DNA from 3 places in the Alteromonas sp. ABE4_545 genome. Region 2 is predicted to be linked to each of the others. Evidence: predicted binding sites of a transcription regulator. Region 2 holds the regulator's gene; each other region holds the start of a gene.
The links. Region 2 encodes FNR, which switches genes on or off when oxygen is low (the NO sensors DNR and NnrR bind a similar motif). Its sites were predicted from a motif close to TTGATCTAGATCAA; they were not measured.

Region 1 (10,774 bases), on a different contig from region 2:
TGTTGCGTTATACCGGTTTCCCCGCTGAACATTTGGAAATAGAAATTACCGAGACTGGCTTGGTCACACAAGAGCAGCGGGTGATCCCTTTATTGAATGCCATTAATGAACTTGGGATCAATATAGCATTAGACGATTTTGGTACTGGGTACTCGTCACTGGCTTATTTACATCAAATGCCTATTTCAGTGATCAAGATTGACCGTAGCTTTGTACGAGATTTGCTGGGAAGTGAAACCGCTGTCAACGTTACTAATACGATTGTGCGAATGGGGCAAGAGCTTGGATGCGAATTGGTAGCAGAAGGTGTAGAAACACAAGAACAAAGGCTGTGTTTACAACAAATGGGATGTCATTTGTTTCAGGGCTATTTATATAGTCGACCGTTATCTAAGGCTGAGTTTGAAGCCAAATATATACGGTCGACATCGAATACTAACAGCCAGACAGTTAGTTAATAAACTCACTGTCTGGGAAGTTTAAGCGCAACGTTTTCATGGCATTGCCTTTTAGCTCATCGAGTTTCAACTGGCTATAACATTCCACCATAATTTCCAATGCGGTTTGTACCTCGTTGGAGTCAGGGTAGTTTTCAACGATATAACGCCCACGATTAGCCGCCGCAACATAAGCCTCACGACGCATATAATAACGCGCAATTGCAACTTCATATCGGGCTAAACGATCTTTAATAAACAACATCCGCTTACGCGCATCTGCCGCGTATTTGCTGTTTGGGAATTGTTCAATAAGATTGCGGAAATCGTCGAACGCTTGACGTGTTTTCGCTGGATCTCGGTCAGCGCGGTCGATGTTAACCAATTCTTGGAACAAGTTGGTATCTGATTCCATATTCGTCAAACCACGCATATAGATAGCGTAATCGATATCTGAATGGTTAGGGTTCAAACGAACAAACCGATCAATTGTCGCTAAGGCTTGGTCTGGTTTACCCGACTTGTAATACGCGTAAATAAGGTCCAATTGCACCTGATGAGATAAAGGGCCAAAGGGAAAGCGAGAATCAAGCGTGCTCAGCGCACTGGCGGCCGCAGAGAAATTGCCGTTTTCGAGGCTTTGTTGGGCTTTTTCATAGAGTTGTTGAGCGCCCAAATTTGCATTGATTACCTGCTCTTGCGGGTCAGAAGAACTGCATCCGCTAAGTGATACTATGACGCCAAACACTACTGGCACCCACAGACGATTGCTTTTCATATAATGTAAATTCCTGATAATCCAGTGAATTGCGAGCTATTTGGCAACGTGGCCTAAGTTAATCCAGCCATTCTAACGTACTCGAAAGGTAAAAACACATAGAAAAGTGACAACAATTCCCCAGTCAGTAAACAAAGCTTGTTATAATAGGGGTTTGTAGTAGTCATCCTAGGGTGTTATGTCGACGTTGGAAACACAGGTTAATTTGTCAGCAGTTGCTGAAGCTCATCATTTCGGTCAGAGGTTAGATCAGGTTTTAGCTGATTTGTTCCCTGAATATTCACGTTCTCGTTTAAAAGAATGGATATTAGCAGGTAATGTTTCGCTAAATGGTGAGGTGTGCCAAATACCTAGACAAAAGATGCTGGGTGATGAAGAAGTGGCTGTCAGTGCAAAAATAGAACAGCAAGTAACGAGTCAGCCGCAAGAAATTGCATTGGATATTGTTTACGAAGATGACGATATTCTTGTTATTAATAAGCCAGCCGATTTAGTTGTGCACCCTGGTGCAGGCAACCAAGACGGTACGGTGTTAAACGCATTGTTGAGTCATGTGCCGGGGATTGATAACGTGCCGCGTGCAGGTATTGTGCATCGTCTAGACAAAGACACAACAGGGTTAATGGTGGTAGCGAAAACGCTGCCAGCCCAAACGCATCTTGTTGATCAACTACAAACTCGCACCATGAGCCGTGAATATGAAGCAGTGTGTATTGGTACTATGGTGGCGGGTGGTATTGTTGATGCGCCTATTGGGCGGCATGCTACTAAGCGTACTCACATGGCGGTACGAGAGTTTGGTAAACCTGCGGTAACCCACTATCGTGTTATCGAAAAGTTTAGAGCCCATACTCATGTACGATTAAAACTAGAAACAGGAAGAACACACCAAATTCGTGTGCATATGTCTTACATCAAACACCCGCTGGTGGGCGACCAAAATTACGGTGGCCGTGCCAAGCTTCACAAAGGGGCTTCCCCCGAATGTGTTGATGCATTACGTGGCTTTAAACGTCAGGCTTTGCACGCAGCTCAGTTGTCTTTATTTCATCCAACCACAGAAGAGTGGATGACATGGAAAGCACCACTGCCTCAAGATATGGTGGATTTGCTCAGTGTTATCAAAGAAGACTCTAAACAGTTTGAAGATGATTATTAAGTAGTATGTGGTACACACCCGATTGGCCTGCTCCCAGTAACATTGTTGCTTTCCAAACAACGCGTGATGGAGGCCAAAGTCATGGGCGCTACGACAGCTTTAACGTGGGATTGCACGTTGACGATAATCCTACTGATGTCGAAGCTAATCGGGCTGCGTTACCTTTTTCAGAACGCATTACTTGGTTGAATCAAATACACAGTGATTTGTGTGTTGAGTTGCCTCAATCTCAAGCTGTGTCGGCAGATGCGGCTATTAGCCGTTCAAGCCAGCATTTTTGTGCCGTGATGACGGCAGATTGTGTGCCTGTATTGTTAACCAATAAAGCGGGCACTGAAGTGGCCGCGATTCACGCTGGATGGCAAGGGCTTGTGAAAGGCGTTATTGCTAATACTCTTGCTCGTTTAGCGAGTGACGTTAACGAAACTTTAGCGTGGATAGGCCCTTGTATTTCACAACAGGCTTATGAAGTAGGCGATGACGTAGCAAGCCAGTTGGCTTCATTTGAATCTTGCATTGTTCCCGCTTCGTCGCCGAATAAGTATCTTGTTGACCTTCCAGCTATTGCTAAGAAACAGCTGCAAGCATTGGGGGTACCCCATGTTTTTGGAGGTCGCGAATGTACGTATCAAAAAGCGGATAAGTACTTTTCTCATCGACGGGCTCAACACCAGGGCGCTGTACCTACGGGCAGAATGGTTTCGGTTATCGGAATTAAATAGCGCGTAGCAGCGAGATAAATCTGCTGATATAGATCAAAAATCTCCTTGTATTTTCTTTCAACAACTTGAATCAAATAAAATCCGTACCCATAAATTAGCCAATAGATAGATTATTGCAGCTAACGAGGGTAGTCATGCGATTAGATAGATTTACCAGCAAGTTCCAGATCGCAATCTCTGATGCACAGTCTTTGGCATTGGGGCGCGATCACCAATATATAGAACCGGTTCATTTAATGACGGCTTTGCTCAATCAGCAAGGGGGATCTGTTCGCCCTGTTTTTGACCAAGCAGGCATTAATGTGAACGGACTGCGTTCAGCACTTGCAGAGGCCGTAGACAAGTTGCCTCGCCTCTCAGGCATTGGTGGCGATGTTCAGTTAGGTAAAGACACGGTTGTACTTTTAAACCTGTGCGACAAAATTGCCCAGCAGCGTAAAGACGACTACATCACGTCTGAAATCTTTGTTCTCGCTGCGTTGCAGGACAAAGGAAAGCTGGGTGAGATTCTCAAGAGTTTGAATGTCACTAGCGACAAAATTGAGCAAGCAATTGACACCATGCGTGGCGGTCAGAAAGTGACCGACCCCAATGCTGAAGATGTGCGTCAAGCGTTGGAAAAATTTACTACTGATTTAACCGAGCGAGCAGAGCAGGGAAAATTAGACCCAGTAATTGGTCGTGATGACGAAATTCGCCGCACGGTACAAGTGCTCCAACGCCGGACCAAAAACAACCCAGTATTAATTGGTGAGCCTGGTGTGGGTAAGACGGCCATCGTTGAAGGCTTGGCCCAGCGTATCATCAATGGTGAAGTGCCTGAAGGTTTGAAAAATAAACGCGTGTTGTCATTAGACATGGGCGCACTGGTTGCCGGTGCGAAATACCGCGGTGAGTTTGAAGAACGCTTAAAAGCCGTTTTAAATGAATTGGCCAAAGAAGAAGGCCGCGTCATTCTCTTTATTGATGAGTTGCACACTATGGTGGGCGCGGGTAAAGGCGACGGAGCTATGGATGCGGGCAATATGCTTAAACCTGCATTGGCTCGCGGTGAGCTACATTGTGTGGGGGCAACCACACTGGATGAATATCGCCAATATATCGAGAAAGATGCCGCACTTGAGCGTCGTTTTCAAAAGGTCTTGGTCGATGAGCCAAGTGTCGAAGATACCATCGCTATTTTACGTGGGTTGAAAGAGCGGTATGAGCTTCATCACTCGGTGGATATTACTGACCCAGCGATTGTTGCTGCAGCGACCTTGTCGCATCGATATATCAGTGATCGTCAGTTACCAGATAAAGCCATCGATTTGATTGACGAAGCGGCTTCAAGTATCCGTTTGCAGATTGATTCTAAGCCAGAAGATATGGATCGCTTAGAGCGCCGTATTATTCAGCTTAAATTAGAAGAACAAGCGCTTGCAAAAGAGACGGATGATGCCAGTCATAAGCGTTTAGAGATGATTGAGCTAGAGCGAGAGCAAGCGGAAAACAAGTTCTCTGATTTAGAAGCCATTTGGCTTGAAGAAAAAGAAGCCATGCAAGGCACCCAGTCTATAAAGTCTGAGTTGGAGCAGGCAAAGTTGGACTTAGAGATCGCCCGTCGAGCGTCTGATTTAAATCGCATGTCGGAGTTGCAATATGGTCGAATTCCAGAGTTGGAGCTTCGATTAGAAAAGGCGGCAGAAAACGAAACCTGTGAAACCCAGTTGTTGAAAAACAAGGTAACGGATAACGAAATTGCCGATGTGCTCTCGCGTTGGACAGGTATTCCAGTAGCGAAGATGCTCGAAGGTGAGCGAGAAAAACTCCTGCGTATGGAAGAGGTGTTACACAAGCGCGTTGTTGGTCAACAAGAAGCAGTTACGGCTGTATCTAATGCTATTCGTCGATCTCGTGCAGGATTAGCTGATCCTAATCGCCCAATTGGCTCATTCCTGTTCTTAGGGCCAACTGGGGTAGGGAAGACCGAGCTTTGTAAGTCTTTGGCTGGCTTTATGTTCGACACCGAAGATGCCATGGTGCGCATTGATATGTCTGAGTTTATGGAAAAACACTCGGTTGCTCGACTCGTAGGTGCACCTCCCGGTTATGTTGGTTATGAGGAAGGCGGTTATTTAACAGAGGCGGTGCGTAGAAAACCTTATTCGGTGATCTTGCTTGATGAAGTTGAAAAGGCACACCCTGACGTATTTAATATTCTATTACAGGTATTAGATGATGGGCGACTTACCGATGGACAGGGGCGCACGGTAGATTTTAAAAATACCGTGGTGATCATGACGTCAAATCTGGGCTCAGATATCATCCAAGATAAGCATCAGGAAAATCAGTACGACGAAATGAAGTCGATGGTGATGTCGGTGGTAGGCCAGCATTTCCGTCCTGAGTTCATTAACCGCGTCGACGATATTGTGGTGTTCCATCCATTGGGAAGAGAGCAGATCAAGTCGATTGCTAAAATTCAATTACTGTCTTTGCGTCAGCGATTAGCGGATAAGGGATATAAATTGGAATTGTCAGGCTTGGCCATGGATAAACTGGCCGATGCTGGGTTCGACCCTGTGTTTGGTGCGAGACCACTGAAACGCGCGATACAAACACAAATCGAAAACCCATTAGCGCATAAGCTTTTATCTGGAGAACTTATGCCTGAAGCGACGATACGAGTTGATGTAGAGAATGATCTGCTAATTATTCAATAAAGCAAAATACCAAGCCCGCTTTACGTTAAAAACTAATGTAAAGCGGGCTTTTTTATATAGATGATTATAAGGTTTCAAGCAATGCGCGAGCTTTTTCTCGATAGTAAAAAGGTCGTTGCATATTTACTGCGGTAGTGAGGGTTTTCTTGGCTTCATCCTTGCGATCCAACTTCACCAATGTGTAGCCTATATGATAAAGCACGGTAGGATTGTCAGCGTCAGTGGCATTAGCGCGTCGCAACATAGCCAAGCCTGCTTGATAATCGCCTTTTTCGGTTAAAACCCAGCCGTAGGTATCCAGTACCGACGTGCTATTGCCCGCTAGTTTGAAAGCTTCTTGTACGTACGCCAGACTTTTATCTAAATCTACCTCCATGTACAAAAGGGCGAGTTTTTCGTATATCTCGGCTTTGTCTTGTACTGTCGGGTCGAGGAGTAACTCATCATAGAGTGCGCGGGCTTTTTGGTTATCTTGCTTCACATAATAGAACAGCGCTAACAAGCGTTTTGCCGTGAGTGGCGACTCGTTCTTTTCAATGATGCTCAACGCTCTACTTTCAAATGTAGCTTCTCCGTAGCCGTTAATCGCATGGTCTTGTAACAAAATCAGTGCTCGATTAAAGCGGTTATCTAATGCAACCGATTGATCAAAGTGAGCAACGGCTTGGTCGAATTGACCTTCTGCATCAGCCAGTAACCCTCTAACAAACCAGTAGTTTGCATTTTGTTCTTGCCCTTCAGCAATGGAATTTAATAGGGTTTTGGCCGGAACTGGCTGGTCGTTTTCGAGCAGCATCTTGGCCTTTTCAAGCTTTAATTGTACGTTGTTAGGTGCTAGCGCCAGTGCTTTATCTAACGTAGCAAGCGCAGCATTGGGTTTATTCAATCGGGCTTCTATTTGACTCAAGCGCAATAAACCAACCGGAGATTCTGCTACCACGTGTTGAATAATATCAACAACCTCTTGGGCTTCCGACAGTTTCCCTTGAGTAATATAAATGTCGACTTTGGTCATTAAATAGTTAGGGTTGTCGAAGTCATCTCTTAGCAAACGATTAAGGTGGTATATGGCTGTTTCCAAATCGTTATTAGCTAGTGCCCGCTGCAACATACGTTGGCGAGCTCGTTGGTTCTGTGGATCTAGCGTGAGAATGGTGTTGTAGATGTCGAGTGCTTCTTCATCTTCACCGAGAGCGGTCAAGTTGTCTGCTTTCAGTAGCATTGAGTCTTGATGCTTGTCGGCTATCTCCAACAACCGGTTGAGTATATTGTTTGAACGGGTGTAGTTTCCTGTGCGCGTTTCAATCATTGCCAGATTGAATTTGGCTGCGAACAAGTCGGGGTTAATTGCTAACGCAGCGTCTACCGCCTCTCGTGCTTCGTCATAACGCCGCATTTTTATCAAGATACCTGCCTTTAAATTAATAAACTCAGGCTCTTCTGGATACAGCGCTAATAACTTGGTCGCGCTGTCTAATGCGGTACTGAATTGCTGTGCGTTGAGCTTGACCAAGGTGTAAGTTAATAAAAACTCTGGAACCATTTGGTTTGCATCGTAACTGGCATCGAGTATCTGATTGGCTTCTTCTAACTTTCCTCGGGCGGACAAGAGTTTGACATTAAATAGACTCAATCGGCTATTGTTGGGATAGAGGCGGTTTAAGCGAAATGCGAGCGATTCTGCCTTAAATGTCTTTCCGTCTTTGAGAAATAACTCGCCTAGCATAAGGGCAGAGTTGATATTCTCAAGTAACTGCTCTTGATGGTCTTCTAACAAAGCCAAAGCTTGTTTGGCTTTTTGGCTGCTCATATACGCACGTGCCAATAACATCACGGCTTGCATATCATTCGGGCGCTTAGCCACATATTGCGCAAGAGACAATGTGGCCTGTTCCATGTTACCCTTGAAGAATTCAGACAAGCCTTTGATGTATTGTAAGACAGGTTGCGCAGCTATATCTTCTGGCGTGATCGCTGAAATAATCTCATCGAGTTTATTAAGCTGTTCATTGTCGATACGGCTTTGATAATTGCGACTGTCTAGCCAGTTGTTGAGAAGAATGACCAGCGGGTCATTGGGTGTTTGCTCAATAATCTTATCAATAAGAGATTGAGCCTTCTCGAAATCATTGGTTTCTACATACAGATCTAATAGGCGGCGTAATGTTTGAGGGTCCGATGGGTTTAGTGTAATTGATTGGTTATAGAATTGCTCTGCACGTTCTATTTCACCATTTACACGGGCAAGTTGCCCCTTTTGCCTAAGCATTAACGGGTTGTTGGGGTTAATGCTCTCAGATTGCTTAATATAGTTGGCTGCCTCATCGCGTTTGTTTTCGAATAAAGCGATAGAGGTTAAACCATCAATAGAGCGAACGTGATTAGGATTTATTTTTAACGAATCTTGGTAGGCTTGCTTTGCGCATTGATAGTCATTCGATCTAACACAGGCACTGGCTCTAATTTGTAGCCATTTTATTTTTGAATCGCCAGATAACCGCTCACTTTCGTCAAACTCAATAATGTCGTGGTATTTATTGAGAAATAGCCAAGTATTCCCCAATGGCTCTGCAATTAATTCTATATCGGCACCTTGATCAAGGGCTTCTAGAAATTCTAGCTCTGCAGCAATCAAGTACCCGTTAATGAGGAGCAGCTTCCCCATTAATATCTTTGATGCCAAGTTGTCTGGGTCTTGCTTCAGGCTATTTTTAAGGTGAATGAAAGACTCGTTGTAGTTCTTTTCATTATAGGCTTGGAGCGCTCGCTCAAAATCTTCACTGGAATCAGCATAAGAGGGCGTAGACAGTAAACTCACCGAAATGAATCCACTAAAAATTAACTGTCGGAGTTTCACCATTTTACTACCTGAAAACAAAAGTCCATTATGTAAAAAAGGTGGCATAAGCCACCTTTTTCATATTAACAGGTTTACTATAGAATTTAATCTTGTTTCTTTCTACGTAAAGCGACCAAACTTCCTACCAATAAAATGGCTAATGAACCAGGTTCGTTAACAGGCGTTGGATTGTCTCCACTTGCCGGTGGAGTGGTTCCGTCGACAGAATCAAAACCAATTGTCGCAATCTTGAATGCGTCATTGTATTTAGACGCACCAGCAACTTCGCCAAATACTGTATTATAAGCGCCAACTAACCAGTATTGCGCAGGCTCTGACAAGTCAGTGAACGTGGAGGTATACACATCATCACACTCTTCTACGTCGAATGAACCTTTATAGCTGTCATCTACCATTGAAGACACTGAAGCCCACGTGAGTGTAGATGGGATATTATTAAAATCAGTAATACCGACTACAGACACTTGGGTGTCGTTTTCATCGCCTAACCAACTAAATGTAGCACCGGTTAAAGACACTGCTTCTGAAAACGACAACAACACGTAATCGTAATCTTCTGTACAGTTGTATCTGCTACATGCTAGGTAGTTATCAATAGCGTGATTATCGTAACTGTGATTGTTCGATAAACCGTAACCATCACCGTATTGAGATAGCGCGCCCTGCATTTCAAGCGTATCGTTATCTCCTGTATCCGACCAGGTAGTAATTTGAACAGTGATGCCATCGATATTCACAAAGCTATTTGCATCACCGAAGCCGTAGTCCACACCGTCTTCTGATAGATCGTATGTGTACTCAGCACTAAACGTATCGCAGGTCTCGGTGTCATAATTTGAACCACCGCTACCACACTTATGGCTGTAACTCGTCGCGTGAGCACTATTGAGCGCACTTATAGCAATAAAGCTAATGAGCGCCAACATACCTACGTTAACTTTCATTTATACAGTCCTTCAACAACTACTACTAATTCAACATGGTGTTAAGCACTATGCGTGCCAACTCTTAAAACACTTTGCTGTGCAGTGACTTACAATTTGAAGTAATTTAGATTTCATCAAAATGTAAAGAAAGCTGACGTTTGTTTTTGTTGTTATCAAAGTGCTTACACGCGTTAATATATCCTATATTATCACACCTAAAGGTATGTGTTTATATAACTAGTTATCGTGTTGTGTTTCGTAATTTTTAAGGTGAGCTTCTGGTGTAGCCTGTAGATAATATGAAATAATAAACGGGCACTATATTAATTATCGTAACCGATAAGGAATCGACGACCTAATGTCAGAACAAAAAAGAAAGGGTATTTATTTATTACCCAACTTGCTGACTACTGCTGGGCTTTTCTCTGGCTTTTTTGCAGTAGTTTCGTCAATGAATGGTCATTTTGAAGCAGCGGCAGTTGCTATCTTTGTTGCCATGATTTTCGACGGGCTCGATGGACGAGTGGCACGCATGACAAATACTCAAAGTGATTTTGGCGCAGAATATGACTCTATGGCTGACATGGTTTCATTTGGTGTGGCGCCGGCGCTGGTTGCATATAACTGGGGCTTGAGTGAAATGGGTAAGTTAGGCTGGTTAGCTGCGTTTATTTATGTAGCTGGGGCGGCATTGCGATTAGCTCGATTTAATACCCAAGTGGGAATTGCTGACAAGCGCTTCTTTCAAGGCTTGGCAAGCCCGGCTGCTGCGGCAGTGGTTAGCGGAATGGTTTGGGTTGGTGTTGATTACAACGCTAACGGTAATGACTATGGGTTTATTGTGGCTCTGGTTACTGGCCTTTCAGGGTTACTGATGGTGAGTAACTTTAAATATAACTCGTTTAAAGAAGTTAACTGGGGCGGTAAGGTGCCGTTTGTTGCACTGTTAATCGTAATGGCCATTTTTGTTGTGGTTGCGACCGAGCCAGCGTTAGTACTTTTCCTCGTATTTGCTCTTTATGCGATGGCAGGGCCGATCAATACATTCAGAACAGTTGATAAAGTGACATTACACGACGTTGTTGGTGATCACGAAGAAGACGCAGACTTTTTATCTAAGCAAGAGTGTGATGCTGACGCTAAATCTAAGTCTAGTGAGAGCGAAGAAAGCGATAAAACGAAGTCAG
Region 2 (10,774 bases):
ATAGAAGAAGCGAAAAGACGCAATATTCAAACCTCACTGACTATCGATAATGGCGCTATTGCATTGCAATTTGACTCCGGCGTGCCAAAAGACGGTACCGCGATGAAATTGAGTTTTTATCATGTCACCCTGAAATCACGAGACGTAGAAGTGTTATTGTCCCGCGATGCCAAGGGGATTTATCGCGCTTTCACCGAAGCCGATTTGAGCGGTAAATGGTTAATTACCCTTACCCCTTTCGACGAGGCGTGGAAAATTCAAAAAAATCAAACATTGCCCTATTCCGGCCCATTTGCGTTAGTTCCCTAGCCCGTTTATGACCAAAGATTTTGCCAACGCCTGTTATCATTGTGGGCTTCCCTGTGAAGACGATTCACCGTTTTTTACAGAAATACTGGGCGCCCCTCGACAGTTGTGTTGTCCAGGGTGTCAGGCCGTTGCCGAGTCAATTGTTGCCAACGGGCTTGAAGACTATTACCAATTCCGCACATCACCCGCAGCCAAAGGCGATGACGAACTCGATAAAACACTGGCGACATTAGCGCTTTATGACGAACCTGCACTACAGGAAGAGTTTGTTTATGAACAAGGCTCACACGCCCAAATACAACTGACTTTAGAAGGCATAACCTGCGCCGCCTGTGGGTGGCTGATAGAAAAACAGCTCGCAAAAGTGCGAGGTATTGTTCAGGTTTCGGTGAATGTTGCCCAGCGGCGCGCCGCCGTCACGTGGGAAAAATCACAAGTCACACTGAGCCAAATTCTCAACCAGTTAAAAAAAATTGGTTACGACGCTCAGCCCTTTCAGCCCGATCAACATGAAGCGTCATTTCAGAACGAACACCAACATTTGCTTAAAAAACTCGGTTTAGCTGGCTTGATGACCATGCAAGTCATGATGTTAATGGCTGGTTTGTACTTCGACCTCTTTGGCAATATTGCACCTGAAACCAAAGATTACTTTTTCTGGGTTGCACTGGTACTCACGACACCCGTTGTTTTTTATTCAGGCAGTCAGTTTTATTTGGGTGCATTAAAAGCCTTGCAAGCGAAAACGGTCAATATGGATGTGCCCATTACTATTGCGATATTTGCCACTTATTTTGCAGGTATTAAAGCAACCCTATTACACGCAAATGACGTTTACTTTGAATCGATTTGTATGTTTATCTTTTTGTTACTATTGAGCCGGTTTCTTGAGCATCGTGCACGGCATAAGGCAACGGAAATATCTGCAAATTTAACGCATTACGTTCCTGTTTCAGCCCTGCGTATCGGTGATGACGGCCAATTAACACCGTGCTTAGCTAAACAATTGCGCGAAGGTGACATTGTTGTGGTTAAGCCAGGTGAAACCATTCCTGTCGACGGTGTCATAGAAGAAGGTGAAGCTCTGGTTGACGAATCAATGTTAACTGGCGAATTCGCTCCGGTGAATAAAAGCAAACACGCGAAGGTTTACGGAGGCACAATAAATCAAACAAATACCTTAACTGTAAAAGTCACCGCAACGCTCAAACATGCATTGGTCAGCCAGATCTTGCGCTTACAAACATTGGCAATGGCTGAAAAGCCCCGTATTGCTCAGCTGGCAGATACATTTTCACGGTATTTTGTGTTGGCAGTTTTGTTGATCGCGTTTGGGTCATTTGGGTTTTGGTGGGCCCTCGGCAACGACCATGCATTTTGGATTATGATTGCCGTATTAGTAGCAACATGCCCTTGTGCCTTGGGGCTAGCCACACCCACTGCATTGATTTGTGCAATGGCAAAGCTCAACAAAAAAGGCGTGTTAATCAAAAATGCCCAAGCATTAGAAACGTTAACACGTGTTAATATCATCGCGTTGGATAAAACAGGTACGTTAACCGAAGGAAAGTTTGTCATTGCACAGCAATGGATAGCCGATGACACTTATTCACACAGCGATATATTATCCATAGCAGCGAACTTAGAGAGTCGCTCAGAACACCCCATTGCTCGCGCGTTTACTGGCGCAGACTTCCCTGTGTTAAACCTGTCTCATTTTAACGTGACCGCCGGCGGAGGTATTGGGGCAACATGGCAAGGTAAACACTGGCAAATCGGTTCGCGCACTTACACTAAAGCAACTAACCATGAGCAATTTCCGCTCGCTAACGTGTTCCTCACCTGTAATGAGCAACTTGTAGCAGCATTCGATGTAAGAGATGTGATCAAGCCAGAAACTAAAACATTGTTGTCGCGATTAAGCCATTATCGGCTGCTACTATTAAGTGGCGATGCCAAGGCCCAAGTCGCCCATGTGGCGGATCAGTTGTCACTGCAAGACTTTGAATTTGAACAAAAGCCCGAAGACAAATATACACATATTCAGGCATTACAAGCTAAAGGCCGCCGTATTCTGATGATGGGAGACGGTATTAATGACGCGCCAGTAATGGCCGCTGCCGATGTGTCTATCGCGGTAGGTAACGCTACTGATGTCGCCAAAAATGCCGCCGATATCGTGCTACTTAATCCACAATTAACCCTGGTTGCCGAGTTACTCAGCATTGCTAAGCAAACGAAGCAGAAGATCCGACAAAATATTCTGTGGGCAGTAGGTTATAACGTGATAATTTTGCCCTTTGCGATATTGGGTATTCTCACGCCTTGGATGGCGGTAATTGGCATGTCGTTGAGTAGTATCATTGTGGTATACAACTCTGCGCGATTGCTAAAACAGGAGTCAACATGAGCATTATTTATGTGCTGATCCCATTGGCGATTATTATTGTTGCCATTGCTATTGGGGTATTTTTTTGGGCCGTTAAGTCTGAGCAATTCGAAGACTTAGAGCGTCAGGGATACAGTATTTTGTTTGATGATGATCTTCCTCCTGAAGAGAAAAAGCTCGCCCAAGAACGTCAAAAGCTCAACAATAAATGAATGACCTTCACTTTTTCGCGGCCTTGTTAGTCGGTATGGCAGGCGGCGTACACTGTTTGGGAATGTGTGGCGGCATTGTGGTGGCTATGTCTGCGGCTGTTCCCAAACAAAGGTCAACGTTGCCTTATGCGCTCGCCTACAATGCAGGACGCATTGTCAGCTATACCCTCGCCGGTGCGTTAACCGGTTTACTCGGACAAATGGCGAGTACATCGCATATTTTTGCATTGCCTGTTTTAAGCGTGGTAAGCGGCACCATGCTAGTCTTAATGGGTGCCTATTTGGGGCAATGGTTTATGGGCTTACGCCGATTGGAGCAGATCGGTGCTTTGCTGTGGCAGCGAATACACCCTTTTTCCAAACGCTTTGTTCCCTTTAAAACCCCACTGTATGCCTTTCCCTATGGGTTTATTTGGGGTTGGTTGCCTTGTGGTTTAGTGTACTCAAGTTTAACCTGGAGCCTTGCATCTGGTAGTATGCTTAATGGTGCTGTAACGATGTTGGCGTTTGGTTTAGGGACACTGCCTAGCCTACTCTTAATGCATGTTGGCGCACATTCACTCTCTCGTTGGTATAAGCATAAAATTACTCGCAGACTCATCGCGCTTGTTCTGATAAACTACGGCTTATACTTGATTTATTTGGCGATCAATAGTATCAACTAAGGTCTCCAAAGGACTATAAAGATTGTTATGGCTAAGAATACCGAATTTTCTATTCACTGTCAGAGCTGTAGTTTCAGCCACCTCTGTCTACCTGTGTCGTTAAACAAAACCGAAATTGAGTCGCTCGATGATATTATCGAACGTAAAAAGCCATTACATAAAAACGACAAACTAGTGGAAGCCGGTGACAAATTTACCTCTCTTTACGCAGTGAGAGCGGGTTCCTTTAAATCATTCGTAAGTGATGCCGATGGTGAAGAGCAAATCATCGGGTTCCATTTCCCCGGCGATATTATTGGCTTTGATGCCTTGCGAGAAAACGCCCACCAGAGCTTTACCCAAGCGTTAGAGACCGCGATGGTGTGCGAATTACCTTACGAAACCCTAGACAAAATGTCGGTACAATTCCCTAAGTTGCGACATCAGATCATGAGCTTTATGAGTGCAGAAATTAAACATGACCACGATTTAATGATGCTACTTAACAAGCGTACCGCCGAAGAACGCTTAATTTATTTTCTCGCCCACTTATCCAAGCGGTTTGAAGAGCGCGGTTTTTCGTCAAAACAATTTAATTTGAGTATGACGCGCAACGAGATTGGCAATTACCTAGGGCTGACGGTAGAAACCATTTCTCGCTTGCTGACTCGCTTTCAAAAAGAAGGCATTATCAAGGTTGAAGGTAAACTGATCACAATTCTCGATTTTGATGCAATGGATGACAAACTCCACAGCATGGATATTCCAACCACCAGCATTCCTTGCTAAGCCTCTAAGGCCCGTATCATAAGCACATTAAACTCCGAATTTAATGTGCTTTAAATCCCCTATTCGCTTGATCTAGAACAACTAGTTTATTTAGTAATCCGCTTAAAAACGCCTACACTTACATTACGTAAACGAACTGTTTGGTGTTTGATATGATTAACTATAACGCGCTACTTGTCGTCATCGACCCAGATTCCGATTCCCAGCCCGCGCTCTCTCGCGCACTAGAGTTATCTGAAAAAACCAATGCGTCCATAACAGCGTTTATGACCGTATATGACTTTTCGTACGATATGACAACCATGTTGTCGATTGAAGAACGTGAAGCAATGCGTGCAGCCGTTGTTGCCGACAGAAAATCATGGCTCAATAGTTATCTGCAAAGCCAAACTAGCGCGAAAATAGAGGTAGTTGTTGAATGGAACAACCGACCTTACGAAGCAATTATTAAAGCTGCGCTACAACATGAAAGCGATGTTGTAGTTAAAGCAACCAAGGCTCACGACGACTTTAAATCGGTGATATTTACACCAACCGATTGGCATTTACTACGCAAATGCCCTGTTCCTGTATTACTGGTTAACGAACATGATTGGCCAGACAATGGCAACATTATCGCTGCGGTAAACGTCGGCACGGAAGACCGAGAGCACGCCCAGCTAAACGACAAGATTACGGTGATCGCCAAAGATTATGCCGAGTTACTAAGTGGCCACGTGCACTTGGTTAATAGCTACCCAGGCACTCCACTCAACATAGCAATAGAAGTACCGGAATTTGACCCCGTGAGCTACAATGACTCGGTGAAAAATCACCATTTAGAAGAGATGGAACTGCATGCGAAACGTTATTCGCTCCCGTTAGATCAATGTCATGTTCGCGAAGGGTTACCCGAAAAAGTAGTGCCACTAGTCGCTGAGACAATCGATGCTGAATTAGTAATTATCGGTACCGTAGGCCGTGTGGGGCTATCTGCTGCACTCATCGGCAATACTGCTGAGCATGTTATCGATTCGTTGAATTGTGATGTATTGGCAATCAAGCCCGACGGATTTGTGTCGCCGATTCAGGGCTAATTTGGCGTGGTGCATGTTATTAGTGAAACCCATGGTGATTTTCAGATATAATGCCGGCCTTTTATAGGCAAGCCCGATATCTATTATGAGTCACCAGGTCAATACCTCGGCAACTGACGCCAGTGCCGCATCACAAAGTAAACAAAAATACAGCTTCAATAAGCTCCAAAAACGTCTTCGTCGTAACGTAGGTAAAGCCATCGAAGATTTCGGCATGATTGAAGATCAAGACAAAGTGATGGTGTGTTTGTCTGGTGGTAAAGACAGTTATACCATGCTGGATATCTTGTTGTTTTTACGCAAAATTGCCCCCATTCATTTTGATATTGTTGCGGTTAACCTCGACCAAAAGCAGCCTGGCTTTCCCGAACACATTCTGCCGGAATATTTAGCTTCTTTGGGCATTGAATACAAAATTGTCGAAGAAGACACCTACTCTATCGTTAAAGACAAAATCCCAGAAGGGAAAACCACGTGTTCTCTGTGCTCTCGCTTACGTCGTGGCATACTCTATCGCACGGCCACTGAACTAGGCGCAACCAAAATTGCCTTGGGCCATCATCGTGACGACATGCTAGAGACCTTATTCTTAAATATGTTCCATGGTGGCAAGCTAAAATCTATGCCGCCTAAACTAGTGAGCGATGATGGCAAGCACATTGTCATTCGTCCATTAGCCTATTGCGCAGAAAAAGACATCGAAAAGTATTCTGCCATCAGTGATTTTCCGATCATTCCTTGTAACCTATGCGGCTCACAAGAAAACCTACAACGCCAAAACATTAAGCATATGCTTCAAGACTGGCATCGCCGTTTCCCTGGGCGTATCGAGTCTATGTTTAGAGCAATACAAAACGTTGCGCCTTCCCATTTGGCCGACAGTAAGTTATTCGACTTTAAAGCAGTACAACGCAGTGATACGCCAGTCGAAGATGGTGATATTGGTTTCGACGCACCAGATCTTGCACCCGAGATAAAAACCGTAGACACTGAGGACTCTATTGAGATCATCAACTTAACGGATAAGTAACGGTATGAAGATCGGTATTGCGCTAGGCTCTGGCGCTTCTCGTGGATGGGCGCATATTGGCATCATTGAAGCGTTAGAAGAATTAGGCATACAAATTGACGTTGTAGCGGGCTGTTCCATTGGCGCATATGTCGGCGCTGCCTATGCGTCTGGCAAATTACCAGAGTTAAAAGAATGGGCCTGTTCACTTACCGAGTGGCAAGTTTTATCTTTGATGGGTGTGGGAATTCGAAGAGGCGGCTTAGCCAGTGGCCAGAAAGTATTCGATAAACTCAAAGATGAGTTTTGCGCACCGACCTTTGAAGAAATGCAAAAGCCCTTTTCCTGTGTCGCGACCGATTTATACACGGGCCGTGAGGTGGTATTCAACAAGGGCGAAGTGGGCACTTCAATACAAGCGTCTTGCGCCATACCAGCATTATTCTCGCCTATCGCCCATGGCGACAGGTGGTTGGTTGACGGTGCCGTGGTTAACCCTGTGCCGGTAAATTTATGCCGTCAGCTGGGGGCAGATTTTGTGATCGCCATTAATCTCAACGCTGATTCACGCCCTATTCGACTGGCGAAACAAGCCGTAGAGCACGAAGAAACCAACGAAAAGGCCGAGCACTTTCTCAAGCGAGGACAAGATGTTGTACGTCAATGGTTTACGCCAGAAGACAAATCGGAAAAGCGCCAAGCTCCCGGCATTTTGAGTGTGATGAGTAATTCGCTCGAAATTCTTCAAGCACGGGTTACGCGCTCAAGGTTGGCAGGTGAGCCACCCGATCTTCTATTTGAACCGCAGCTTACCGACGTGGGTTTGATGGAGTTTCATCGCGCTGAAGAAATGTGCAAAACGGGTAAAGAAACGGTTGAACGATTAGCCAAACAAATTGAATACCAATTACTTTATGAAAGAGAGCCAGCAGAATAAGCTGGCTTTTTATTGCGTGACTTACGCACACACCTTCACTACTTTTCTACGACTGCCGTGATGCGAAAGGGAGTCTCGGGTAACGACAACGCTTGCCCCGTAGCCAGCCAGTCGTCTGTTAGCGATAAAACACCGTCTTCAATACGCAAATTATCAGTAAGTGCGGTGTTGAGAGAATGATTTGTAAAGTGAATTTGCAGCCCCACTACATCAGGCATCATAAATGACAAAAACCCGCCCATTTCATCGAAAAAGGCTTTGTACTGCTCTTCAATCTGTACTAATTCCTCATGAGAATATGCCTGCTTTAGCGCTTGAGGCTTTGTTTCGATTTGCACCGACATATCACACACATTAGCGGGCTCATCTAACTCCACAAGAACATGAGCTTCAGCCATCTTCAGTATTTTATCTGACGGCACGCTGAAGCGACTTTCTGTCGTCACATTCAACGGCAGAGTTTGCTTTGAAGTCACAATTTCAGCGCGATTAATTTTACACAACCGGCTCTCTCCCACTCGAAGAAAACCAAATGCAAACTGTAGGTCTGGCATATCTTCGCTATCGAGCTTTTTGACATGGCTGTAAAACGTTTTGTATTCAAGGTCTAACGTTTCAGCGTGAGCCACACTCATTGTGGCTAACACTGCGCTAAGCATCCATACGCCTTTCATTCCGTAATGTACTCCTGATTAAATCGCATCATGTCTTGTAGCTCTTCTACATAAGCCGCCCCGCGCTCCGAGTAACTCATTAAGCCTTCAGACAAGGCCAAGCCAGTAATTGGCATTTGATTACGGCGTAAAGACGCACGAATCTGGCGTAACTCTCTATACGCGTTATGTCGGTTTAAATTGCGCATATAGGTGTATGTGGCTTTAGACACATTATCAAATTTCGCCACTTCATGGCTGGCATTTTTATTGCGTCGAGACGGCACAAAACCACAGCCTTGGCGGTAGCACCATAGCCCAAAAAAGTTGAAACCTTCCTGTGCGAACCGCGAAGCCCCCCACGCCGATTCATTAGCAGCCTGCATCAGTACTAGCTCGTGAGGCAAAATATCAACGCGCATTAACAAAGTTGTTAATGCGGTTTCTAAATCAGCTTCTTCTTTTACCCGATATTCATCGCGTAACCAATCGATGCGGTCTAGATCATCTTCGGTCAGCATTTGGCCATTTTTTACTTGGCGCTGCACCGTTTGCAAATAATGGCGTAATGTCAGTAAATATTCGTTTTGTTTATCAACCTCTGGCTGAAGATAAGAAAAGAACGCTTTTTTCTTTTCGGTGATGTCTTTAATAGCTGCGAAGTCTGGAACCGGCTTATGCGCTTCCTCTGAAATGGGAACATCAATAATATCGGGAGTTTTGTCGGTGCTAACCCATGCCAAAGATATAATTAACGCCATGACAATTAGCAGAATTAATACAATTTTAGTCGTTTCTCTTTTGTGCATTCACCACGCTCAATTTAGTTGTACAGCAAAAAGGCAAGTTATGAGTCATGCATTAACTGTAGCTGTCAAAATAGAAATTGCTTAGTTTAGGCTTATCAATACGCCAATCGTTGCGTAAAGATCGCTCACAGTGTGACCAAGCGCACCGCCAATGCGATAAGCATAACGCCCATGGCTCTGTCTAACCAGTAGCCTTTAGTTCCAATAAGCGAAGCCACTTTTGAAGTGCTCAGTAGATAAGATAAAAATACAAACCACAAACCCGTTGCAAACGCTAGATACAAACCATAACCCGCTTTGATTACCATTGGCGTGTTGATATCTATGATTGCCGTGAAAAGTGATAGGAAAAACAAGGTTGCTTTCGGGTTTAACCCGTTAGTTAAAAAACCCACCCATAGGGCTTTTTTGTCACTAATAGCATTTTTGGCAGCTTCTACTCCTTCCATTGGTGACGCACTCGAAGGGCCGCTTCTCAAAGCGCCGTACGCAAGATAAATAAGATAGGCTGCGGCTAAATAGCTGATTGTTTGGTATAACCACGGCGTTGTTTTAATCACCACACTTAAACCAATCAACGAATACGCTACGTGTAATAATATGCCAAGACCAACGCCAATACTGGTGATAATCGCAATGCGACGACCATAGGCTACACTGTGCCTTACCACTACGGCAAAATCGGGGCCGGGGCTGGCAACAGCAACTAGATGCACTAGCGCTATGGTAATAAAATCACTTAAATACGGCATGGATTGGCTCACGTTATCGACTCTCTAACCTTGCAAATATGTGTGTTTCAGTGCTTCTACATATTGAGGCACTATTTCAGAAGCCAATCCTTCAACCGACTCATTAAAGACGTCGTGGCGCTGGCTGGGTGTTAAGTTTAACTCAACCGTATGTGCACCGCTATCAAAAGCCACTTGTACAAAATTGGCCGCAGGATACACCTGTCCCGACGTACCAATAGCAATAAAGATATCTGCTTTGCTGAGCGCTAATAAAATATCGTTCATATACAGGGGCATTTCACCGAACCAAACAATATCGGGGCGAATCTGCTGTGGTGGTGTACAACATGGGCAAGGCGTGGTTGCAGAAAAATCGTCGTACCACGCAAAACGATCACCGCTGGTACAACACTGTGCTGACAATAATTCACCATGCATGTGAAAAACTCGCTGGCTCCCACTGGCTTCATGAAGGTTGTCGACGTTTTGAGTAACTAACGTGAGTCTATCTCCCCACAGTGCTTCTAACTCAGCAAGCGCGACATGCGCCGCGTTTGGCTTCACGCTGTCTTGTTGTAATTGCTGACGGCGCAAATTGTAAAAACGATAAACTAACGACGGATTTTCCGAAAACGCATCCGGTGTAGCAACGTCTTCCACACGATGGTTTTCCCATAATCCGTCGTTGTCTCGAAAGGTTTTTAACCCCGACTCAGCGGAAATACCAGCTCCAGTGAGTATCACTATACGCGGTAAGGTATTCATGATGCCGACTCCACGGGAAGGCTGGCAATCGCTCCCCATTGTGACCAAGACCCGTCATAAACTGCCACGTCTTGCGCTCCTGCCATCTGCAAAGCCATACCGACAATACAAGCAGTGACTCCTGAGCCACAACTGGTGCGGCAAGGTTTTGATAAATCTAAGCCAAGTTCAGCGAAAATCGCCCGCAATTGCGCACTCGATTTAAACTTACCCTGCTCAAGTAGTTCGGTAAACGGCATGTTATACGCTCCGGGCATGTGGCCAGAACGCAACCCCGCCCGAGGCTCTGGTACGGCGGCGTTAAAGCGCCCTGCACTACGCGCATCAATCACTTGAATGGTTGCATCGTTAACACAAGACACCATGTCATCCAGAAAAATAATGCTGTCGTCAAACGTATTCACTGGATACACACTCGGTTTAACGTCACCATTCGGCGTCGTGATAA
Region 3 (10,774 bases), on a different contig from region 2:
ATATTGCATGCGGTCATTTGCTTCTAGTTGCATGTTACAGTCTTCTGCCGCGCTCACATTCAATGCCGCTAGGGTAACTAAGACACCTACAAACCAAGTCATTATTTTCATTCACCTTCTCCGTTATGTTTCGTTAGATTCAACTGATGGGGGTATTAAAGCCTTGGAAGGCGATGCGGCCAATCGAGTAAAACCAATCGCAGCAATCGTTTAATGCGATAGTGGGGCTTGACCTTTCTATTCACAGGGTACGATAAGCGGTCGAAGTCTTACGTTGTGGTGTTTGGTCAGTTGGAAGGTAAGTTGCTAGTATAAAATTTCTCGCAATTTGGAATGCAATCCACTCATGAAAATAACAAAAATACTCAGCAGTTTGGTGATGCTAGGCGTGTGCGTAAGCCCACTCACCTCAATCGCCGCACAACAAGCAACAACCAGCACACAAGCCGTTCAGCCGCAGTTATGGCCAGGTACAAAGTACAACAGCGCTATTCCAACTTTTTATTCTGTACTCGGGTACAACGTGGGTGAGCGCATTACGACCCATGCCGATATGCTGCGTTACTTCGACGCACTTCAACAAGCCGCTCCTGATCGAATTAAGGTATTCGAATATGGGCGCACATGGGAAGGTCGAAAACTGATTTATGCGGCGATTGGTAAGCCAGACAATGTTGCCGACCTAGAAGGGTTTGCCAGCAAGATGCAAAAGCTCGCTGACCCACGGGTGACAGATCGTGATACCGCCAAGAATATCATTAAAACTTTACCCGGCTCGGTGTGGTTGGAGCATGGTGTACACGGTAACGAAATCAGTAGCACCGATGCTGCAATGATGACAGCGTATCACTTGTTGGCAGCGAAAAACGACCCAGTGGCGAGTAAAATTCTTTCCAATACTTTGGTGTTTATCGACCCACTGCAAAACCCAGATGGGCGCACGCGATTTACCAATAACTATTACTCGGCGGTGGGCTATGTACACAGTGGTGACCGTTTGAGCGTGGAGCAAAACGAGCCTTGGCCTCGTGGTCGAAGCAACCACTATTTGTTTGATATGAACCGCGATTGGTTGGCGATCACCCAGCCGGAAACCGCTGGACGTATTAAAGCCTTGAACCATTATAAACCTACTGTTGTCATCGATTTACACGAGATGGGCGGCGATTCCAGTTACTTCTTTGTGCCAGCAGCACAACCTATCAACCCCTTTATGAATGAAGGGCAATTAGCCAACAATGTGCTAATTGGGAAAAATAATGCCAAGTACTTCGACGAGTTTGGTTTTTCTTATTTTACGCGTGAAGTTTACGATGCGTTTTACCCTGGCTACGGTGACAGCTGGCCTACCTTCTATGGCGCGTCAGCGGCTACGTATGAAGTTGCGTCTACTCGCGGAGAAAAATACATTACGCGAACAGGCGAAGAAATCCCTTACATTTCGCCGGTTCATAAGCACTTTGTTGCATCTATGGCCACGGCTGAGGCGGTATCAGATAATCGCGAGAAAATTCTGAGTGACTTCTATCAGTATCAAGTGGATGCAATTAAAGCGGGGAAAGACGACGATGAACGTACCTTTATAATCCCTGCTACTCGTGACAAAGCGGGGAGTCATAAGCTTGCAGCGCTCATGGCGCAACACGGTGTTGAAGTAACTCAAGCCACCGCCGCGTTTAAAGCCTGTGGCAACCGTTATCAAGCGGGAGCTTATATTATCGACACGGCCCAGCCGCGAGGACGTTTTGTTAAAACCACATTCACCCAACAAGTGGATATGGCCGACGATTTTATTAAAGAACAAGAGCGTCGCCGTGCGCGCAAACTCAATGACCAGATTTACGACGTGACAGCTTGGTCTTTGCCTTTGTTATTCAACGTAGACACCGACGCTTGTGACCGTGCCGTCGACGTGGCAAGTGTGGCCGTTCAGGCCGACAGCACATTAACCGGTGAAGTGATTAACCCAGACGCGAAAGTGGCTTATATCGTGCCATGGGGCGATATGGCAGCAGGCCAGTTTCTCACTGCCGCGTTACAAGCGGGTGTGTCGCTGAAAAGTGCTGACGAAGCCTTTGTAATGGGTGATAAACAGCGTTTTGCTGCTGGCTCGTTGGTGATTGAAGTAAAAGCGAATGACAAAAATATTGCTGAAACCGTTGCGCAGATTGCTAATGAAACAGGCGCAAAAGTTATTGGTGTGGACAGCAGTTGGGTGATTGAAGGGCCAAGTTTTGGTAGCTATAGCACGGTACCTATGGTGGCACCTAAAATCGCCATGGCTTGGGATTCACCCACGTCATCATTAAGCGCTGGTAGCACGCGATACGTGATTGAGCGAGAGTTTAATTATCCTGTAACGGCAATGCGCTCAGCACAAATTGCCCGAGGTGATTTACGTCAATATCAGGTATTGATTCTTCCTGCAGGTTATTACGGCGGTGACCTTGGTCAGCGCGGAGCCGACAACATCAAACAATGGGTTGAGCAAGGCGGGGTGTTAATTACGCTGGCGAATGCTACCAAGTTTGCGTCGGAAACAGGTTTGTTAGATGTACAGCGCGAGCAAGCGCTGAAAGACGACCAAGGGCAAGAAGACAAGGTTGAAAATGGCATGGTGGCTGGCAAGCTTATTGAAGATAAAGCAGGCTTTATTGCGGCAATTGAAAACCATTTAGACAGCCCTGATTACGTTGCCGGTGTTTTAGCTAACGTTGAGGTTGACCAAGAGCATTGGTTAACGGCAGGGGTAAATCCAGAAGTGGTGTCTTTGGTGGTGGGTAGTGATATTTACACGCCAATGAAACTGGCTTCTGGCAAGAACGTGGCATGGTTTGCAGGTAAAGATAAAACCTTAGCCAGTGGTTATTTGTGGAAGGAAAACCAAACTCAAATGCCGTATAAACCATTCTTACTTTATCAGCCAACAGGGCGAGGTATGGTCATTGGCTATACACAAGACCCAACCAGTCGCGCCTATCTGGATGGTTTGAACGTGATGTTCATGAACACTATCTTTAGAGCAGCGGCACACGCGAACCCGGTAAGATAAACCTGATACTTTGCGCCGCCAGTGCAATGCTGGCGGCGATTTAGTCTTTACTATTTTTCCCGTCACTTAACCTAGGTTAATTCTTTTATCTCCAGAGGCGACTACTATGGCCCACATAGTGTTTTTAGAGATGAAAAATCATGATGACGAAGTGGTCTTCTGTTGTATTAGCGGTGTTGTGGGCGTGGTTAATGGCATCGTCGTTTGTGGTGTCGGCAATGATTACGCCCTACGCTTCGCCTATCGCGACGACAGGGCTGCGTTTTGGCTTGTCTTTGCTATTGATGACGCCTTTTTATCTCTTGGCCAAAAAACAGGGGCCAGCGGTGACTCATGGGTTGTTCCCAAGCCGAAAAGTGGCCGTTCAATATGCGATTATCAGTGGCGCTTTGGTGGCTTTTTTCATTGGTTTATTCACTGCATTGCAAACGACAACGTCGTTGAATACATCAGTGATCTACACCCTAGTGCCGTTAATCGGTGCAGTGCTGGCTTTGATTGCAGGTGTTAAAACGCGTAAGCGACAGTGGCTGGGTTATCTGTTGGGGTCTGGCGGAGCTATAACTGTGCTACTCTTTACACGCAGCGGCACCCTCACGTGGCACACGGGTGATGCAATCTATCTTGGGGCCTGTGTTTTGCTGGCTTTTCATGTGGTGGCAATACAGCTTTGGGCGGCTAAAGTCCCAGCTTTTATTGGCGCTTACCGCATTCTGTTCTTCGGAACCCTGTGGCTAATACCCGCAACAGTCTTGTGGGGCGAGCTGTCTTTGGTGCAATGGCATGCGCCCGCGTTTTGGGGGCTGCTTGGTTATTTGAGTTTGTTTACTACCTTGTTGTCATTTGTGATCCAACAGAGGATCGTTAGCGAGTCTGGCGCTTCTCGTTTGCTTGCTTTCAGCTATACCATTCCGATTTGGGTGGCAGGTTATGTGGCGATTGAACAGATGGCTTGGCAAGTCTTGTCTGTTGGCTTTGTCGTTGGCACACTATTGGTATTAACGGCGCTTGTGATGATCGATGCGAGTGCTACGCCAAAAAGAGTGTCTCAGCATGGAACAGCAACTGCTTAAAGCAGAACTCACCGCTTTTTTCGACCGTTATCAGGCCGGAATTGATTGGTCGCGATTGGATGTGCCGTTCGATAAGCGGGTATTGGCAAAAGGCGACTGTGTATTTCGACAAGGCCAGCCAGCTAATCGTTTGTGCTTTTTGAACCGCGGCTTAGTGCGTTATTTCAGTGTGTCGGAGAAAGGCAAAGAATACACACAAACTCTGATTAAAGGCCCGCGAATGATTGGTTCTACCCGCGCGATGACGCAAAATGAACCCGCGCCGTTTACCATTGAAGCCCTTGAGCCATGTGAAGTGGTTACATGTGCATGGGCGCCGTTTTATCGCACCATGTGTCAGGATCTTGCGTTTATGCATGCATACGCACGCTTCCTCGAATCGATTTTTATCAATAAAGAATTAAAAGAGAGCAGTATGGCGACGCATACTGCAACTCGGCGTTATGTTGATTTTTGCGAAGCCTACCCTGAGTTGCGTGACACCTTACCCAAGCAACAAATTGCTGCTTACATTGGTATCACGCCGGTAGCGTTAAGCCGAATTCGAGCACAGCTTAAATTAGGCAATTAGGCCTGTTTTTCTTCTTCTCGTAGTGTCAGTACTTCCACACCCTCTGCGGTGACCAAAACCGTATGCTCCCATTGCGCCGATAATTTTTTATCGCGGGTAATCGCGGTCCAGCCATCGCGTTTGATTTTGGTTCGCGCTGAACCTTGATTGATCATTGGTTCAATGGTGAAGGTCATGCCTTCCCGAAGTACATCGCCTTGGCCTTTGCGTCCTGTGTGTAATACTTCAGGTGCTTCATGCATTTCCTGGCCTATGCCGTGCCCACAAAAATCTCGCACAACAGAAAACCCATTTTTTTCAGCATGAGCCTGAATCGCATAGCCCACATCACCCAGTGTAGCGCCGGGTTTCACTTGTTTGATACCCGCCCACATGGCTTCATAGGTGACATCAACCAACTTTTTGGCTATTGGGCTAACCGAGCCAATCATGTACATTTTGCTTGAATCTGAGATGTAGCCGTTTTTCTCTAGCGTGATATCTACGTTGATAATGTCGCCGTTTTTAAGCTTACGCGCTTCCGACGGCATACCGTGGCAAACGACTTCGTTAATCGATGTATTCAGGGCATACGGGTAACCATACTGCCCTTTGCTGGCAGGACGAGAAGCCAGATCTTGCGTGATATAGGCTTCTACAAAATCATTGATGCGCATAGTAGTAATACCCGGTTCAATGATGGCGTCTAATGCGGCAAATACTTGTGCGAGTAGTTGTCCTGCGTGGCGCATAGCTTGTTGGGCTTCTACCGATTTGATCACGACTTCAGTCATTAAATGCTACCTAAAAGAGGGCTGTTTGTTGCCCGAAAAAAATTGTTACAAAGCCAAACTGTAAAAATAGAGTTTGAGGTCCATAATACATTAACAGTAATGGCGACCTTTTATCACATTGTTGCTCAATTGATGAGTCATAAAAGGCCGCTGTGAGGATATCTACGATTAAATAGCGGGGTAATGGTCGTGCGAGTTTGGATGATTGTACTAGCACTTGTCATAGCACTTGCGTGTTATCTGATAGGTTTTGAAAAGGGCATCATGGCCGCTTTGGTTGTCGGCGCGCTCAGCGAAACCGTATTTTGGCTGGGTATTATGGGCCGAAGCCGCGCTCAACGTATTAAAGCTCGTGATGAGCGTAAGCAACAGCTAATGCAGTAATTTTTGTATAATGATTCAACGGTTACGTGCTGTTTATTATATTTTTACAGCGCGTACCTTGCGCTGTTTCAACCCCTCCCGTATTTTTTAATGCACCTTGTTGAACCGCTCGGGTGCATTGCCCACCGCGCTTGCGAATTTCGGACCTTGTATGGAATTTCTTTCCGCTGGAGAGTTGTCTACTAGTCTCATTGTGCTGTTAATTGTGACGGCAGGGCTGACGTCGATGATGACCGCTGCACTGGGCATTGGCGGTGGAATGCTTTTGTTGGTTGTCATGGCCTCTGTGTTGCCAATTGCAGCGTTAATACCGGTACATGGTTTGGTGCAATTGGGTTCTAATGGCAATCGGGCATTGATGACATCTAAACATATCGATGGCCAAATGTTTAAGCTATTCGCCTTAGGTACGTTATTAGGGGCCATTATCGCGTCGCTGGTTGTGGTGCAATTGCCTCTGACATTCATTCAAATTTCTATTGGTGCGTTCTTGCTGTACATGTTGTGGGGACCAAAGCCCAAAGCGAAAGAAATGTCACCTAAGGGCACATTTATGGCGGGAGCTTTTACCACATTCGTGTCTATGTTTGTCGGCGCGACAGGCCCGTTGGTTGCCACATTTGTGCATCGTAACAACTATTCAAAAATGACGTTGACGGCCACATTTGCGGCGTGCATGACCTTTCAGCATGGCCTGAAAGCCGTGGTGTTCTGGGGCATTGGTTTTGCGTTTTGGGCATGGTTACCATTGATCATCGCCATGATCGCAAGTGGCGCACTAGGCACCTACATTGGGCTTAAAGTGCTCAAGCGCATCCCGTCTGAACGGTTCAAATCAGGTTTTAAAATCATACTAAGTTTGTTGGCCGCAAGGCTATTAATAGAAGGTGTTTGGCATTGGTTAGGTTAGCGGTTGTTTTATTGTGTGTTTATCTTTCTCCTGCATGGGCCAAAGTGGTTATTAACGGCAGTGAATTACGCTATACAGGGCAAATTACCGAGGCGCAAAATCAGCGTGCGTTTGATTTGTATAACAGTGCAACGACAAAACCCACAGCACTTTATATTTCAAGCGGTGGTGGCCAAGTGATGGATGGCATGTCGCTGGGCGAGTTTGTGCAAAAGCAGCACCTAGATGTAATTGTGGACAGGTTTTGCTTTTCGTCCTGTGCGAATTATGTACTCATTTCAGGGCAGCAGATTTTCGTTGGTGAAAAAGCTACTATCGGCTGGCACGGTAACGCGGCGTCTGCGTATTGGCGCGATAGTGATATTGACGCCATGGTGAGACATTTAACTGGCGATGAACGTGAGGCCGAGTGGCTCAAGCTAAGAACTTACTACGACAACTTGATTGAGCGAGCTGAGGCCCGAGAAAAGGACTTTTATGCCGCTTTGGGTGTCTCTCCTGATATTATGACTATTGGTTTGTCAAAAGCCTTGATCGCGGTTGCTAAACAGCAAAAGGCCCGGGGATGGACTTACTCAGTCAAGGCTTTGGCTAAACTTGGTGTAGATATAAAAATGATGAACGATACGCCTTGGGAGCCTCAATCTCCTGCTTCCTTCCCCTTACTTGTCATCGGTGATATTTAATTTAAATTGTACTTTTATCTCTTGATTTGGCGCTCGATAACATGTTTTTAACATGTTGAATTGTATGAAGTATTTCCTGTTTTGTCGCAAGCTTAGAAGCTTGCGATAGATCAATAAATACGATAATTCAACGTTAACATGAGATGAGTTGCTCCCTAGTTGTTCTAAATCTTGATCTGGCACAAGTCTTCAAAAGCTGACTTCCTATATCCTCTATATAAGAAATTGCTAATGCATTTCGCAGCGACCACAACGCACCGAATTTTCGATACGCCAAACGCCTGCTGCAAAACTAAAAGCAAACAGATTTATTCTACTTAAACTAAGGAGCAATCCATGAGCGATACGTTAATAGAACTATCGCGGTGGCAATTTGCGTTAACCGCAATGTTTCACTTCATATTCGTCCCACTTACACTGGGAATGACTTTCCTTCTTGCGATCATGGAGTCGGTTTATGTCATGACCGGCAAAGAGATCTACAAACAAATGACTCAATTCTGGGGTAAATTGTTTGGGATCAACTTCGCAATCGGTGTGGCAACCGGCTTGACCATGGAGTTCCAATTCGGAATGAACTGGTCATATTACTCACACTATGTGGGTGATATTTTTGGTGCCCCTCTGGCAATTGAAGGCTTAATGGCTTTCTTCCTCGAGTCTACTTTTGTGGGTTTGTTCTTCTTCGGTTGGGACAAAATGTCAAAAGTGAAGCACTTGATGGCGACTTGGTTAGTCGCATTGGGCTCAAACTTCTCTGCGTTGTGGATTTTGATCGCCAACGGTTGGATGCAAAACCCCGTGGGTGCTGAGTTCAATGTTGAATCAATGCGTATGGAAATGACCAGCTTTGCTGATGTTATTTTCAACCCGGTAGCCCAGGTTAAATTCGTTCACACAGTATCAGCCGGTTACGTTACCGGTGCAATTTTCGTGTTAGCGATTTCTAGCTACTACCTGCTCAAACACAAACACATTGCCTTTGCTCGTCGCTCATTCGCGATTGCAGCTAGCTTTGGTTTAGCGGCAACACTTTCAGTGATCATCTTGGGTGACGAAAGTGGTTACGAAATGGGTGATGTGCAAAGAGTGAAACTCGCCGCTGTTGAAGCAGAGTATGAAACTCATCCAGCGCCAGCGCCTTTCACTGTCTTCGGCTTGCCTAATGACGAAGAAGAGAAAACCGAATACGCACTGCAAATTCCATGGTTGATGGGGATTATCGCGACGCGTTCTTTGGATGAAGAAGTCATCGGTATTAAAGACCTGAAAGACATTCATCGCGAACGTATTCTTTCTGGTCTGCAGGCGTATGAGCAACTTGATAAAGTACAAAATGGCATAGCAACAGACGCTGAGTTAGCAACGTTTGAACAAAACAAAGGTGACCTCGGCTACGCGATGTTATTACAACCATTTACAAAAGACATTACTCAACCTACACCCGAAGCACTGGAGAAAGCGGTTGATTACAGTATTCCGCCTGTTGCCCCTCTATTCTGGAGCTTCCGCTTGATGGTGGTATCTGGATTCTTGATGTTGGTCTTGTTTATCTGTGCGTTCTACTACAGCACACAACACAAAATCACCCAACCTCGTTGGTTGCTAAAATCTGCATTGTGGGCACTGCCACTGCCTTGGATTGCCTGTGAAGCAGGTTGGTTCGTGGCGGAATATGGTCGTCAGCCTTGGTCAATCGCTGAAGTGCTTCCGGTGCATGCGTCAGCCTCTAACCTAGCAGTCAGTGATATTGTGATCACACTCATCGCTTATACCCTGTTCTACGGTGTGATGTTTGTGATTAGTTTCTACTTGATGAAAAAATTCGCTAAAAAAGGCCCTGTACCACCTAAAGACGAAGTACAGGAAGATGATGCATTGGGTCTGGATATTAAAGGAGCAAACGCATGATCGATTATGAAGTATTACGCGTGATTTGGTGGGTACTGGTTGGTGTCCTTCTCATTGGCTTCGCTGTCACTGATGGCTTTGATTTGGGTGTGGGTGCGTTGTTAACCATTATTGGTAAAAACGACGATGAACGCCGAGTCATGATCAACACAATCGGCCCTCACTGGGATGGTAACCAAGTTTGGTTTATCACTGCTGGTGGTGCAATTTTCGCCGCATGGCCAATGATTTACGCCGCTGCATTTTCGGGTTTTTACCTTGCACTGGCATTAACCTTGATTGCCTTATGGATGCGTCCTATCGGCTTCGACTATCGTAGCAAATTGCCAGATAAAAAATGGCGTACGGGTTGGGACTGGGCATTGTTTGCCGGTGGTTTTGTGCCTTCGCTAATTTTTGGTGTGGCATTCGGTAACTTGTTATTGGGCGTTCCGTTTGAATTAGACAGCACGCTTAAATCAACTTACACAGGTTCTTTCTTTGGCTTGTTAACCCCCTTTGCTTTGCTAACTGGGCTAGTGTCTGTGGCGATGATTTTGAATCACGGCGCAACGTGGTTACAAATGAAGACCGACGGTTTCCTAGAAGTACGCGCTCGTGCGACATCTGTGATTCTTTCACTGGTTACTGCTGTGCTATTTATCTTAGCGGGTTTGTGGGTAGCATTCGGTTTAGACGGTTTCGTTATCACCTCAGCGGTAGATACAATGGCAACCTCTAATCCTCTACACAAAACCGTCGCCATTGAAGCCGGTGCATGGATGAACAACTATGGCAAATATCCTTGGATGGTGATCGCACCAGTTTTGGGTATTGTGGCTGCACTGGGCTGTGCCTTCTTCTCTAAAGTGGGCAAGCCAGGCTGGGCCTTTGTGTGCAGTTCATTGACTATCGCTGGCGTTATTTTAACTGCGGGTTTCAGCATGTTCCCGTTCTTAATGCCTAGTGTGACTTCTCCGGTATCTAGTTTGACCGTGTGGGATGCGACCTCAAGCGTCTTAACATTGAAAATTATGTTCGGCGTAGCCTGTGTATTCGTACCTATTGTTTTAGGCTATACCATTTACGGTTTCTACGTTATGCGCGGCCGCATTAAAAATAGCGACCTGAATCAATCTCACGCCATCTACTAGGAGGCAATATGTGGTATTTTACTTGGATTCTTGGAGTGTTACTGGCTTGTGCATTTGGGATTATTAATGCAATGTGGTTGGAAAGCACAGAAAACTTGGATCGTCCGGAAGAGTAGTGGAACAACCTCTATCTTTAGCTAAGTGGTTCGACCGTCAGGTCGCCAATCAGGGTGCTGCTTCACGTAGCACCCTGATGTTTTTTATTAGTCTTAAATTAATTCGTTTGAGTTTACTTGTTGGCGCTTATTGGTGGTTTGCTCAGGTATTTCAAGCATGGGTGG

Region 1: clpB (ATP-dependent chaperone ClpB) is a predicted target of FNR. The motif match lies at 3,120-3,133, and genes of this name have one in related genera.
Region 3: ACXAH6_RS03535 (cytochrome ubiquinol oxidase subunit I) is a predicted target of FNR. The motif match lies at 7,621-7,634, and genes of this name have one in related genera.

Annotation. Positions count from the first base shown of each region.
Region 1 covers NZ_JBSWYY010000048.1:2,224-12,997, forward strand. Annotated here, with positions in the region: gene ACXAH6_RS19925 (putative bifunctional diguanylate cyclase/phosphodiesterase) at 1-458, shown strand, start outside; gene ACXAH6_RS19930 (outer membrane protein assembly factor BamD) at 451-1,215, opposite strand; gene rluD (23S rRNA pseudouridine(1911/1915/1917) synthase RluD) at 1,394-2,374, shown strand; gene pgeF (peptidoglycan editing factor PgeF) at 2,380-3,096, shown strand; gene clpB (ATP-dependent chaperone ClpB) at 3,231-5,801, shown strand; gene prsT (XrtA/PEP-CTERM system TPR-repeat protein PrsT) at 5,866-8,661, opposite strand; gene xdp1 (exosortase-dependent surface protein XDP1) at 8,745-9,605, opposite strand; gene pssA (CDP-diacylglycerol--serine O-phosphatidyltransferase) at 9,946-10,774, shown strand, end outside.
Region 2 covers NZ_JBSWYY010000022.1:8,955-19,728, reverse strand. Annotated here, with positions in the region: gene ACXAH6_RS16160 (FixH family protein) at 1-309, shown strand, start outside; gene ACXAH6_RS16155 (heavy metal translocating P-type ATPase) at 317-2,719, shown strand; gene ccoS (cbb3-type cytochrome oxidase assembly protein CcoS) at 2,716-2,910, shown strand; gene ACXAH6_RS16145 (sulfite exporter TauE/SafE family protein) at 2,907-3,575, shown strand; gene fnr (fumarate/nitrate reduction transcriptional regulator Fnr) at 3,603-4,343, shown strand; gene uspE (universal stress protein UspE) at 4,496-5,419, shown strand; gene ttcA (tRNA 2-thiocytidine(32) synthetase TtcA) at 5,505-6,449, shown strand; gene rssA (patatin-like phospholipase RssA) at 6,454-7,365, shown strand; gene ACXAH6_RS16120 (DUF2987 domain-containing protein) at 7,404-8,039, opposite strand; gene ACXAH6_RS16115 (glucosaminidase domain-containing protein) at 8,036-8,779, opposite strand; gene ACXAH6_RS16110 (LysE family translocator) at 8,953-9,579, opposite strand; gene cobB (Sir2 family NAD+-dependent deacetylase) at 9,604-10,326, opposite strand; gene sseA (3-mercaptopyruvate sulfurtransferase) at 10,323-10,774, opposite strand, start outside.
Region 3 covers NZ_JBSWYY010000002.1:243,438-254,211, reverse strand. Annotated here, with positions in the region: gene azu (azurin) at 1-111, opposite strand, end outside; gene ACXAH6_RS03570 (M14 family metallopeptidase) at 347-3,052, shown strand; gene ACXAH6_RS03565 (DMT family transporter) at 3,193-4,125, shown strand; gene ACXAH6_RS03560 (Crp/Fnr family transcriptional regulator) at 4,106-4,696, shown strand; gene map (type I methionyl aminopeptidase) at 4,693-5,469, opposite strand; gene ACXAH6_RS03550 (hypothetical protein) at 5,671-5,853, shown strand; gene ACXAH6_RS03545 (sulfite exporter TauE/SafE family protein) at 6,005-6,763, shown strand; gene ACXAH6_RS03540 (hypothetical protein) at 6,751-7,449, shown strand; gene ACXAH6_RS03535 (cytochrome ubiquinol oxidase subunit I) at 7,786-9,360, shown strand; gene cydB (cytochrome d ubiquinol oxidase subunit II) at 9,357-10,493, shown strand; gene cydX (cytochrome bd-I oxidase subunit CydX) at 10,502-10,609, shown strand; gene ACXAH6_RS03520 (ATP-binding cassette domain-containing protein) at 10,609-10,774, shown strand, end outside.